DNA from 3 places in the Providencia manganoxydans genome. Region 3 is predicted to be linked to each of the others. Evidence: predicted binding sites of a transcription regulator. Region 3 holds the regulator's gene; each other region holds the start of a gene.

What was found. The regulator PurR, encoded in region 3, represses purine synthesis genes. The targets are predictions, from matches to a motif close to CANGCAAACGTTTGCNTG.
Region 1: a site for PurR is predicted at 2,382-2,399, ahead of purM (phosphoribosylformylglycinamidine cyclo-ligase). Genes of this name have one in related genera too.
Region 2: a site for PurR is predicted at 2,246-2,263, ahead of guaB (IMP dehydrogenase). Genes of this name have one in related genera too.

Annotation. Positions count from the first base shown of each region.
Region 1 covers NZ_CP067099.1:2,081,431-2,085,943, reverse strand. The annotation lists gene hda (DnaA inactivator Hda) at 1-59, opposite strand, end outside; gene uraA (uracil permease) at 176-1,474, opposite strand; gene upp (uracil phosphoribosyltransferase) at 1,603-2,229, opposite strand; gene purM (phosphoribosylformylglycinamidine cyclo-ligase) at 2,463-3,503, shown strand; gene purN (phosphoribosylglycinamide formyltransferase) at 3,503-4,138, shown strand; gene JI723_RS09210 (hypothetical protein) at 4,501-4,513, shown strand, end outside.
Region 2 covers NZ_CP067099.1:2,114,926-2,119,438, forward strand. The annotation lists gene JI723_RS09375 (TonB-dependent receptor domain-containing protein) at 1-678, shown strand, start outside; gene xseA (exodeoxyribonuclease VII large subunit) at 775-2,154, opposite strand; gene guaB (IMP dehydrogenase) at 2,326-3,792, shown strand; gene guaA (glutamine-hydrolyzing GMP synthase) at 3,879-4,513, shown strand, end outside.
Region 3 covers NZ_CP067099.1:2,597,964-2,602,476, reverse strand. The annotation lists gene punC (purine nucleoside transporter PunC) at 1-416, opposite strand, end outside; gene punR (DNA-binding transcriptional activator PunR) at 539-1,444, shown strand; gene purR (HTH-type transcriptional repressor PurR) at 1,448-2,473, opposite strand; gene cydH (cytochrome bd-I oxidase subunit CydH) at 2,744-2,827, shown strand; gene sodB (superoxide dismutase [Fe]) at 2,901-3,479, opposite strand; gene JI723_RS11650 (Grx4 family monothiol glutaredoxin) at 3,963-4,310, shown strand; gene rnt (ribonuclease T) at 4,402-4,513, opposite strand, start outside.

The DNA.
Region 1 (4,513 bases), 520 kb from region 3:
GTTTCGTCATCCGGTAGATATAGTGGTAGTGAAAGCTGCGATGGTGTGTTCAGAAGCACCTCTGGCTGTACAAAACAATTAACGCTGATAAGTTTACCATAAATTGCAAAGATAGATGAACAGCAAGAAATCTGATTGCCGATGCTTTCATCACATCGGCAACTGTTTCGCACTTTTATTTCTTCGAATGCGTATCGACTTCTTCGAGATCTGAAGTCACAAACTGTTTTTCAGGACGAATAAAAGTAATAAAGCGGAATAATAATGCCATCGCGATACCAACAATCGTTGCTAATGCCATACCTTTTAGTTCTGCCTGACCAATACTAATCACAGCGCCACTAACACCAATGATCAAAATCACTGAAGTCAAAATCAAATTTTGAGGCTTGTTATAGTCAACTTTAGAGTCGATTAATACACGAATACCCGATGCACCAATTACGCCATAAAGTAATAGCGATACCCCACCCATCACAGGAGTTGGCACTAATTGAATCGCTGCGGCTAGTTTACCTACACAGGATAGGAGAATAGCAATGATAGCCGCACCACCAATTACCCAAGTACTGTAAACTTTAGTGATTGCCATAACCCCAATATTTTCGCCATAAGTCGTATTTGGTGTTGAGCCGAAGAAACCTGAAATGACGGTAGAAAAACCATTCGCAAACATTGAACGGTGTAAGCCTGGGTTTTTCATCAAATCACGTTCAACGATATTTGCAGTCACAACTAAGTGGCCAACATGCTCTGCAATCACGACTAACGCCGCAGGCAAGATAGTTAAAATAGCAAACCATTCAAAACGTGGGGTATAAAAGGTTGGAACAGCAAACCATGGCGCTTCAATAACAGGGGTAAAATCGACGATCCCCATAAAATAAGATAAGGCATAACCTGCTAAAAAACCGATTAAAATAGGAATAATCGACAGAAAACCCCGAAATACTACTGCACATAAAATCGTGATTGAAAGCGTGGTGATCGAAATAATTAACGTGTTTGTATCAACCGGCGCTCCTTCTTTTGGTAATAAACCGGCCATGCTAGCCGCAGTTTGTGCCAATTCGAGACCAATCACCGCGACGATCGCCCCCATTGCAGCAGGGGGAAACATAACGTTAATCCACCCTCTTCCTGCAACTTTAACAATCAGAGCCACCAAACAAAATAACACCCCGCAAATAATAAAACCGCCAAGAGCCAATTCATAGCCGAGTGGCAGTAATATCATTACTGGAGAAATAAAGGCGAAACTGGATCCTAAATATGCAGGAATTTTTCCTTTACAGATAAATAAATAAAGCAGCGTACCAATACCGTTAAACAATAAGATTGTGGCTGGGTTCACCCCAAATAATATCGGTACAATAACGGTTGCACCAAACATGGCGAATAAATGTTGAAAACTTAACGGTATAGTTTGTAGCAACGGTGGTCTTTCTTCAACGCTGATCGCACGGCGTGTCATTTCTTTTCATCCCCTTTATACTCGTCACCCTTCTAGACGCAGAGTTATTGGTTATCTGCATCTTGAATTCGTTAAAGTATAGTGTTTTTTTATTAAAAAAAAGCCGACTTCTAAAGTCGGCTAATTATTTATTTAGTACCAAATATCTTATCGCCAGCATCACCTAGCCCTGGAACGATATACCCGTTTTCATTTAAATATTCATCAATAGACGCGGTATATAATTCAACATCTGGGTGAGCCGCTTCTAATGCAGCAATACCTTCAGGAGCAGCAACCAAAACTAATACTTTGATTGATTTACAACCTGCGTTTTTTAGCAGATCGATAGTTGCGATCATAGAGCCCCCTGTTGCCAACATAGGGTCAACAACCAGTGCCATACGCTCATCAATATTTGAAACTAATTTTTGGAAATAAGAAACGGGTTTAAATGTTTCTTCATCACGGTAAACCCCCACTACGCTAATACGCGCACTTGGAACGCTTTCCAGAACACCATTCATCATGCCAATACCTGCACGCAGAATAGGAACGACGGTGATTTTTTTCCCTTTAATTTGCTCTATTTCTACAGGACCACACCAACCTTCTATCGTCACTTTCTCAGTTTCTAGGTCAGCAGTTGCTTCATAAGTCAGTAGGCTACCAACCTCTGAGGCCAGTTCACGAAAGCGCTTAGTGCTTATATCATGATCTCGCATCAGGCCGAGTTTATGTTTAACGAGAGGGTGTTTTACCTCAACGATCTTCATGGAATTCTCCTACTATTTTAGACGCCAGCGCACAAAAAAATCGCGGGATTATAACTCTTTTTACCCGAGATGCCACTAGGTTCAGTTTGATTGATGTCAAAACAATCAGAAATAGCTCATTTTTATGTTAGACCTAATTCCTGAATAAAGCTATCGCAAACGTTTGCTTAGCCTGTTAGAATAATCTGCATTGCAGTTTATTTTTCTACAACACAATTGCCTTGGGGGCCGTAGTGACTGATAAAACCTCTCTCAGCTATAAAGATGCCGGTGTTGACATTGATGCAGGTAACGCATTGGTTGAACGTATTAAAGGTGTGGTCAAAGAGACTCGCCGACCAGAAGTTATGGGAGGACTGGGGGGGTTTGGTGCACTATGTTCCCTACCACAAAAATACCGTGAACCCGTTCTAGTTTCCGGTACTGACGGTGTAGGAACCAAATTACGCCTTGCAATGGATTTAAAACGTCACGACTCTATTGGTATCGACTTAGTGGCTATGTGCGTCAATGATCTAATCGTCCAAGGCGCTGAACCTCTGTTTTTCTTAGACTATTACGCAACAGGCAAACTGGATGTTGATACCGCTGCAAGCGTGATCACCGGTATTGCTGAAGGTTGTAAACAATCAGGGTGTGCATTAGTTGGCGGTGAAACCGCAGAAATGCCGGGTATGTATCACGGTGAAGACTATGATGTTGCAGGCTTTTGCGTTGGTGTCGTTGAACGATCAGAGATCATTGATGGTAGCAAAGTCAGCGCAGGAGATGCCCTGATCGCATTAGCGTCTAGCGGCCCACATTCAAACGGCTATTCACTGGTTCGTAAAATCCTTGAAGTCAGTAAAACCAACCCAGAAGCCACTCAGCTTGAAGGGAAATCATTAGCTGACCATCTATTGGCTCCAACACGTATTTATGTCAAAAATGTGCTAGAGCTGATTGAGAAATGTGATATTCATGCTATTGCCCATATTACAGGTGGTGGTTTTTGGGAAAATATTCCTCGCGTATTACCAGAAAATACTCAAGCACAAATTGATGAAAGTAGCTGGCAGTGGCCAGTAGTATTTGACTGGCTGCAAACCGCAGGTAGCGTCAGCCGTCATGAAATGTACCGTACTTTTAACTGTGGCGTTGGTATTATCATCGCCCTGCCACAAAGCGAAGTTGAAGCGGCATTAACCCTACTGAACCAATTAGGCGAAAAAGCATGGCAAATCGGTGTTATTGCTGAGCAACCTAATGGTGAAGAGCAGGTTGTTATCCGCTAATGAAGAAAATTGTTGTCCTTATATCAGGCAGTGGCAGTAATTTACAGTCACTGATTGATGCAACAGCTAATGGTCTTCAGGCACAAATTGTCGCCGTGATCAGCAACCAACCCGATGCCTACGGGTTGGTTCGTGCACAACAGGCCAAGATCCCAGCCCTATCATTGAGCGCAAAAGAATTTGCTAATCGCGAACAATATGACGCGGCTCTCATGGCAATAATCGATAACTACCACCCTGACTTAGTAGTGTTAGCGGGTTTCATGCGCATTTTGACTGCCGACCTAGTCAAACACTACTCAGGTAAAATGCTCAATATCCACCCTTCTCTATTGCCTAAATACCCGGGGTTACATACCCACCGTAAAGCAATGGAAAACGGCGATAGTGAACATGGAACTTCGGTACATTTTGTTACCGAAGAGCTGGATGGCGGACCGGTTATTTTGCAAGCGAAAGTACCTATTTTTGCTGATGATACGGAAGAAGATGTTGTCGAACGCGTTAAAGCACAAGAACACAATATCTATCCAATGGTCGTACAATGGTTTGTTGATGGGCGCTTAGTAATGGCTGATAACCACGCTTATTTAGATGGTAGATGCTTGCCGATGCATGGCTATGCTAATGACTAACCATTAATAAATTATTTAAAATCTATTTTATTAAGGGCAGATAATTTCTGCCCTTTTTGTTGGGCTGTTTATCAAATTTAGTTATTTGAACTCCCTCTAATTCATCTATTTTTCAATAAATAGTTTATTCGTATTAAAATGCATACTATCTAGAATGGTGCTCACTATCACTGTCAATCATGCAGCGGGGATTTCGGGACAGATAACCCAAGGTTATAATACCTAGGATGTTATATTTGTATCATAAAAATGTTCAGTACTAGAAAATACAGTTATTTAGCTAGCTATTTTTATGATACTTTTTAATAAGTTGTTACTGGTATGAGCTATTACCATAATATAAGCATATAAGGATAGTTTTGATGAAAAAGAAGG
Region 2 (4,513 bases), 480 kb from region 3:
GCGCTTTGGTTCCACACTAAAGTAAAAGATTATATTACCAGTAAACCTTATTTGCTCTGCCGTCCGAGAACCGAAGCTGAATTTGAATGGTGTTTAATGAATGATGATGTTTGGGATAAGGAATTCCCAGATTTTATGCAGAAAAGTTATATTTACATGAATGATCCAAGAAATGTTAATTTAAGTGGCTATGAATTACAGGCAAATTATGATGCAGGTGTATTTTATTCAACATTATCTTATACCAAAGAAACGGGCGACCAACCTAATTCGATAGCCAGTGTTGCTGATTTTAGTGCGGGTGACTTCAGTGAATTGCCTGATTACTATCTAACATTGGATAGCGGTGTGCGGCTACTCGATGAAAAATTAACATTAGGTTCCACAATTACTATTACAGGGCCCGCAAAGCGTATCGGTGTTGAATCATTAGTTGATAATAATGGTGATGCACTGAAAGATAAATATGAAAAACAACCAACAATTATTGATTTGTATGCTGATTATGAAATCAATAAAAATGTGACTTTAATGTTCAATATTAATAATGTGACTAATAAAGCGTACTCAGATGCGTTAAATCGTGCTAATTCAACGGCAATAATGGAAGAACGTAGCAAAAGTAATGCTACGGCTAGAGGCCGCTCTTATATGGTGGGAGGAGTAGTACGCTTTTAAGTAGATACAAGCTATTTTTCAAGTGACTGCTACCAAACATGATATGTTTGACGGCAGTTTGAGGGATGTCAATTTGGGCATCCCTTATTTTGAACTTTATTTACTGACAGAGCGTGGGGCGCGTTTGGTTTTTAACTTTGTTACCTCAGTCACTTCACTTTCAACCCAACCATCATTGAGTCGTGTTTTTAGTTTTTGTCCTAATTTAACTTGCGAAGTTTTTTTCAATACGGTGCCATCGGTCGTTTCACTAATGCTAAACCCACGCGCTAAAGTGGCTAACGGACTCACCGTTTCCATTTTTGAACACGCAACCGCAAAACGTTGTTTATAGCTATTTAATAGCTCAGAAACCCTATTTTGCAAATAATATTGTGTTTGCTGTAATGAACGTTGCTGCCTTTGTAATTGTGGGCGTAAATCCTGTTGTGACAAGCGGCGCTGTAGCTGTTCATAACGCATTTGAGCATTTTGCATTCGCCTAGTCATAGCTTGATTAAGTTTTTGGCTCAGTAGACTGAGTTGATGTTGTTGCCTTGCCAAACGTAATTGGGGATGCTGCTGCTGTAAGCGGTGTTGTAAACGACTAAAACGTTGCTGTTGACCAGCAAGATAATAATCCATCGCCATTTCTAGGTGTTGCTGTGATGATTGCAACTGGCGGATCAATTCCAGTTGATTACGACTGACTAATTCAGCAGCGGCGGAAGGTGTTGGTGCACGCACATCAGCAACAAAATCGGCAATGGTGACATCGGTCTCATGACCAACAGCACTGACAATCGGGATTTGGCTGGCAAAGATGGCTCTGGCAACAATTTCCTCATTGAATGCCCATAAATCCTCTAATGATCCCCCGCCGCGGCCAACAATCAGCACATCACATTCACTACGCAAGTTAGCGATTGCAATGGCTCTAGCGATTTGAGCAGGCGCTTGTTCTCCTTGTACCGCGGTAGGATAAATAATCACGGGTAATGAAGGGTCACGGCGGCGCAGAATATGCAAAATATCATGTAATGCTGCGCCGGTTGCTGAAGTGATCACCCCGATACGTTTTGCTGGTGAGGGCAAGGCTTGCTTGTGTCTGGCATCAAATAACCCTTCAGCGCCGAGGGATTGTTTCAACAACTCAAACCGTTGTTGTAATAATCCTTCACCAGCAGGTTGCATACTTTCAATGATGATTTGATAGTCACCACGTGGTTCATACAGGGTGACAGTGGCGCGTACTAATACTTGCTGACCATTTTGTGGACGAAAAGTAACACGTGTATTTTGCCCGCGGAACATAGCCGCACGAACCTGAGCTTTGTCATCTTTTAAGGTGAGATACCAATGACCTGAGCTAGGTTGTGAAAAGTTTGAGATTTCGGCTGTTAACCAAACTCGACCCATTTGGCGGTCTAGAAGTTCACGAACCGCTTGATTAAGTTTGCTGACAGAATAAATTCCACTATTTTCTTGTATTGACATGTGAGCTAGATCAAACTCTAAAACAATGACTTAATTGATTGATACTAACCTAGTCAGAGTAGTTATCAAGTTTTTTTTCAAAAAAAGGCTGGAGGCAATCGGTTTCGGTGTGTATAATGCCGCGGCAATATTTTATACCTTTCCATAACGCTGCCTGGTGAGATATTGCCTATGTTACGCATTAAAAAAGAAGCTCTAACTTTCGACGACGTATTGCTCGTTCCTGCACACTCAACCGTATTACCAAACACGGCCGATCTGTCTACTCAACTGACTGCAACTATCCGCCTGAATATTCCTATGCTCTCCGCTGCGATGGATACTGTGACCGAATCTGATCTTGCTATTGCATTAGCTCAAGAGGGCGGTCTTGGTTTTATTCACAAAAATATGCCTATTGAGCGCCAAGCTGAAGAAGTTCGTCGTGTGAAAAAACACGAAAGTGGTGTGGTGACTGATCCTGTTACTGTGACGCCAGACACTACCATTCGTGAAGTTCAAGAAATGGCAGAGCGCAATGGCTTTGCTGGCTATCCTGTCGTTGCTGCTGATAACTCTTTAGTTGGGATTATCACTGGCCGTGATGTTCGCTTTGTTACCGATTTAGACCAACCTGTTACCGCAGTGATGACGCCTAAAGAGCGTTTAGTCACCGTGAAAGAAGGTGAAGCACGTGAAGTCGTTCTGCAAAAAATGCATGAAAAACGTGTTGAAAAAGCCTTAGTTATCGATGATAACTTCCACCTTCTAGGAATGATCACAGTTAAAGACTTCCAAAAAGCAGAACGTAAACCTAATGCATGTAAAGACGAACAAGGTCGTTTGCGTGTTGGTGCGGCTGTTGGTGCTGGTGCTGGTAATGAAGAGCGTGTTGATGCACTTGTTGCCGCAGGCGTTGATGTCTTATTGATCGACTCATCACATGGTCACTCAGAAGGCGTGCTACAGCGCATTCGTGAAACACGTCAAAAATACCCTGACTTACAAATTATCGGTGGTAACGTTGCAACAGCTGAAGGCGCGAAAGCGTTGGCTGAAGCAGGGGTTAGCGCAGTTAAAGTGGGTATCGGTCCTGGCTCTATTTGTACAACACGTATCGTAACAGGTGTGGGTGTACCGCAAATTACCGCTATTGCCGATGCTGTAGAAGCATTAGAAGGCACTGGTATCCCTGTTATTGCTGATGGTGGTATCCGTTTCTCTGGTGATATTTCGAAAGCGATCGCGGCAGGTGCTGCTTGTGTGATGGTCGGTTCAATGTTTGCAGGTACCGAAGAATCTCCGGGCGAAACTATTTTGTTCCAAGGCCGTACTTATAAAGCATACCGTGGTATGGGGTCATTAGGGGCAATGTCGAAAGGTTCTTCAGATCGTTACTTCCAAACGGATAACGCAGCGGACAAACTCGTTCCTGAAGGAATTGAAGGTCGTGTGGCTTATAAAGGTCGCTTAAAAGATATTATTCACCAACAAATGGGTGGTTTGCGTTCCTGTATGGGACTGACGGGGTGTGCTACTATTGATGCCCTGCGTACTAAAGCCGAGTTTGTTCGCATCAGTGGTGCGGGTATCCAAGAAAGCCACGTACACGATGTAACCATTACTAAAGAATCCCCAAATTACCGTCTGGGGCAATAACAGCACATATTTCAGGGTGGCTCTGTCCTTAATTACAGCGCCACCGATTTTCTATTTTTGACTTGAATTTTTGGAATTCTCCTCAAATGACAACAAATATCCATAAGCATCGCATTCTTATTCTTGATTTCGGCTCACAGTACTCACAGCTGATTGCCCGCCGTATTCGTGAAATTGGCGTTTATTGTGAACTCTGGGCGTGGGACGTTTCAGAAGAGCAAATTCGTGAATTCAATCCAAATGGTATTATTCTTTCAGGTGGCCCAGAAAGCACGACTGAAAATGATAGCCCACGTGCACCTGAATATGTCTTTAAAGCAGGTGTACCCGTTTTAGGTATCTGCTATGGCATGCAAACCATGTCAATGCAGCTAGGTGGTGCAGTTGAAGTTTCTGGCGAGCGCGAATTTGGTTATGCCAAAGTTGAAGTGACTGAGCCATGTGATCTGTTCCGTGACATTCAAGACTCTCTAAGCGAAAATGGTACTCCAGTACTGGATGTTTGGATGAGCCATGGTGATAAAGTGACAGCAATTCCAGCTGACTTTAAAACTATTGCCAGTACGCCAAGCTGCCCGTTCGCTATCATGGCAAATGAAGAGAAAAAATTCTATGGTGTGCAATTCCATCCTGAAGTAACTCATACTTATCAAGGCCTGAATATTCTAAAACGCTTTGTGCAAGAAATTTGCCATTGTGAAGCGCTATGGACGCCAGCTGC
Region 3 (4,513 bases):
GATGCAAATACCTTTTGGGTACTCGCCGCATCATAACGGTCAATAACCAATGCTTGCCAAAGAACAGCGGCACTACAAACGCCAACAGCTTGCAAGAAACGTAGGATCAGTAACTGTGTCGCATCGGTTACCCAAAGAATACCTAAGCAGCTGAGAATAAACAGTAATAAGCCAGCAATTAAAATAGGCTTGCGTCCAAGTTTGTCTGACAAAGGTCCCCATAGCAGTTGTGCGAAGGCAAAACCAGCAAGAAAGATACTTAAGGAGGCGCTAATTGCCCCTTCAGTGGTATTTAATGCCGTTTGCATAGAGCCAAATGCAGGGAGGTACATATCGATGGCTAGAAACCCTAACATGCTCAGTCCAGCAAGGTAGAGCATAAAACCTGGGGAGTTTTTCGTCACAGTATTTGTCATAGCGATTTACTTTCTAGAGTTTACAAAATTGTTAATATGTACGCTATTGTATAGGCTATATTTTTACATTGTGAAACGGTAATATTTGGATCCTGCTATCAAAATTTTTGAAAGGTATCGTTATGTGGTCAGCGCATGCGTTAGAAGTGATTGATGCGGTTGCAAGAACCGGGAGTTTTAGTGGCGCAGCAGAGGAATTACATCGTGTCCCTTCCGCAATTAGCTATACCGTTAAGCAAGTGGAGGAATGGCTTGCTGTACCAATATTTGAACGCCGTCATCGCGATGTCGTCTTGACGGAAGCTGGGGAGATATTTATCAAGCAAGGGCGCTCAGTCATCAAAAAAATGACACAAACGCGTCATCAATGCCAACAGGCAGCTAATGGTTGGAGAGGGCAGTTTAGTATTGCTGTTGATTGTATTGTGAAACCTCAACGGACACAGCAACTGATATTAGATTTCTATCGTCATTTTCCGGATATCGAATTATATATTCACCCTGAAGTTTTTAATGGTGTATGGGATGCATTGGCTGATGGTCGAGTGGATGTAGCAATTGGGGCAACCAGAGCTTCACCCATCGGAGAACGTTACAGTTTTCGTGATATGGGCTTTATGTCATGGTGGTGTGTTGCAGCGCCAAATCACCCATTGGCAAAAATTGAAGGGAAACTAACAGATGATCAAATGCGTGATTACCCGAGTTTATGCCTTGAAGATACTTCAAGAAATCTTCCTAAAAGAGATACATGGGCATTAGATAACCAACGGCGCCTTGTGGTACCTTATTGGGAAGATGGTATGGTGTGTTTAGTTAATGAGCTGTGTGTCGGCATGGTTCCGGAACATCGCGCAGCGCCGTATTGTACGCAGGGTAAGTTAGTCCCATTAGAGTTATCACAGCCTTTTCCACCAAGCCCTTGCTGCTTAACTTGGGTTGAAAAAAATACATCACCAGCGTTGAGTTGGTTACTTGAATATCTTGGAGACAGTCAAACTCTCAACGCTGAGTGGTTAGCACCTTAACGGTTAACGGCGATAATCAATAAATGGTCCATCAGCAACAGAACGGCGCTCGACTAAACGTGGGTGCACTTCAATGGTTTGTGCGTCTTCACGCTTATTCACGATACGGTCGAGTAGCATAGTAAAGGCCATTTGGCCTAGACGTTCTTTGGGCTGGTGGATAGTGGTGAGTGCAGGGGTAAAATAGCGTGCATTACGCACATTATCATAGCCAATGATAGAAATATCTTGTGGAACACGCAGCCCCATCTCATCGGCAGCGCAAATGGCTCCCATAGCCATAATATCACCACCACAAAAGACCGCTGTTGGTTTTTGTTTGTTACTTAAGATTTGCATCATTGCTTTATAGCCGGACTCAGGTTCAAAGTCTCCCTGTACAATCCACTCATCACGTAAAGTGACTTTGGCTTCTTCCATTGCTTTTCGGAAGCCGGTGAGGCGACCAATCCCCGTGTTCCGCTCAAGTGAGCCTGGGATCACCCCAATATCACGATGCCCACGATCAATTAAGTAACGACCCGCCAAGTAACCACCATGAAATGAATTATCAATAATGCTATCAGTAAAATCACCTCGCGACGTCCCCCAATCCATAACGACCATAGGGATATTACGGTAATCTTCTAACATGCTAATGAGCTTTTCTGGGTACTCAGAGCACATCACCAGAAGGCCATCAACACGTTTTTGAGCAAGCATTTGTAAGTAAGCTTGCTGTTTACCTAAGTTATTATGTGAGTTACAAAGAATGAGTGTGTAACCTTTTTCATAACAACTGTTTTCGACAGATTCAATAACTTCTGCGAAATAAGGGGCTTCGCTCGATGTGGCAAGTAAGCCAATCGACTTAGTATGGTTAACTTTTAAACTACGAGCAACAGCACTTGGCGAATAGTTGAGTTCTTTTATCGCAGCCCAAACAGCAGCCTTAGTATCATCGGCTACGAAGCGCGTTTTATTAATTACATGGGATACAGTTGTGGTGGAGACATTAGCACGCTTCGCCACATCTTTAATCGTTGCCATGGGAAAAAAAAACTCCTGACCAATAATCGGTCTTGTTATGAATACTTATTAAAAATTACCAGCATATTGAGGCATAGTTACTTAACTGGCAATAATTTAGCGATTTGTTATGGATTTTGTCTGATCTAGCGCAAAAACAAAAGAAATAATTGATGTTATAACCTGTGATATAGACACTGGTTTTTATAAATCGTCATGTCATACTTATTTAACCTTATACAGTATAGGGTCAAATGGCTGGTTAACTGTTCTTGATAATGAGAGGAACTCATGGATACAGATTTTAAATTCGGATTATTAGCAGCAATTGGTTCTTTGGCAGTGATCATCACATTTGCAATACATATTTTTTAATTTTGCCTTTAAATAGCAAAGGTAAGATCACAAAGGGCGAGCACTGCTCGCCCTAAATGTTGCCAAAAATCAGTTAAGCAAGATTTTCTTCAACAAATTTCCAGTTTACGAGTGACCAGAAGTTTTCTAAATATTTTGGACGTGCATTACGGTAGTCAATATAGTAAGCGTGCTCCCAAATATCGACTGTCAGGATAGGCTTATCATCACCAGAGATTGGTGTTGCAGCATTAGATGTATTAACAATTGCTAAGCTACCATCTGCTTTTTTCACTAACCAAGTCCAACCGGCACCAAAGTTTTTGATTGCTGCATCGGTAAATTGTTGTTTGAAGTCAGCGAATGAACCAAATGCTTTATTTATTGCATCAGCAACTTTACCTGTAGGTTCGCCGCCTGCATTTGGTGCTAAACAGTGCCAATAGAAAGTGTGGTTCCACACTTGTGCAGCATTGTTAAAAATGCCAGCATCAGAAGTTTTAATGATTTCTTCTAGGGATTTACCTTCGAAAGCGGTACCTTTTACTAAGTTGTTGAGGTTAACAACATAAGTATTGTGATGTTTGCCATAGTGGTACTCTAACGTCTCTTCAGAGATATAAGGTTCTAGTGCATTTTTTGCATAAGGTAGAGCGGGTAGTTCAAATGACATTGCGTACTCCTTGTTTGCGTTTTAAACAACACGTATGGGTGTGATGCTCAAAGTTGAGCGAGTAATTGTCTTTTTAATCATGTACATACTAAAATATAGCGCACTGTATGTATCATTTTATCGTCATTAGCGCATTATACCACAATAAAAATATGGTCATGTGCATCATTGTACTATATTAACAAATTCAGCATATAAATACATCGTAAAATCATATAGATAATAAAGCCTAAAATCACAAAATGCGTTTGCTAGAATAAAGCTAATTTGATTTAACTATCTTTAAAAGACTGATAGAGAAAAAATCCCTTTTTCTATTTGAGGGTGTTATAGTAATGCCCCTGTAAAACTGGCATATTGTATGAAACAATGTGTAGTAATATTTTCGGTCAAATATTCTCGCTTAGTAACAGTTGCATCATCTGCATTTGCGATTGTTTACTGACTGCAAAACCAGCACCCAAGCTTTAAGGAAGTAAAAAAATGACGACAATTGAAAGAATCGAACGCCAAATCAAAGAAAATCCAATTCTGCTGTACATGAAAGGCTCTCCTAAGCTTCCTAGCTGTGGTTTTTCTGCTCAGGCAGTTCAAGCTCTATCTGCTTGTGGTGAACGTTTCGCTTATGTCGATATTCTGCAAAATCCTGATATCCGTGCAGAACTACCAAAATATGCTAATTGGCCAACGTTCCCACAATTGTGGGTTGATGGTGAGTTAGTAGGGGGTTGTGACATTATCATGGAAATGTATCAGCGTGGTGAATTACAAGCACTGATTAAAGAAACAGCTGATAAGTATCGCTCAGCTGATGAGGCAAGTGCAGAGTAATTTCCCTGTAGAGATAGTCTAAATAATTCTAAGAAACCGTATTAGTCCCTGATTGGCTAATACGGTTTTTTGCTATGAGACGTTGAATCAACTAGTCTTGTTCGGCTAATGGCCACCCACCTAACTTTTTCCATTTATTGACTAATTCACAGAAAAGTAGGGCTGTACGGTTAGTATCATAGAGCGCACCATGTGCTTGCTTA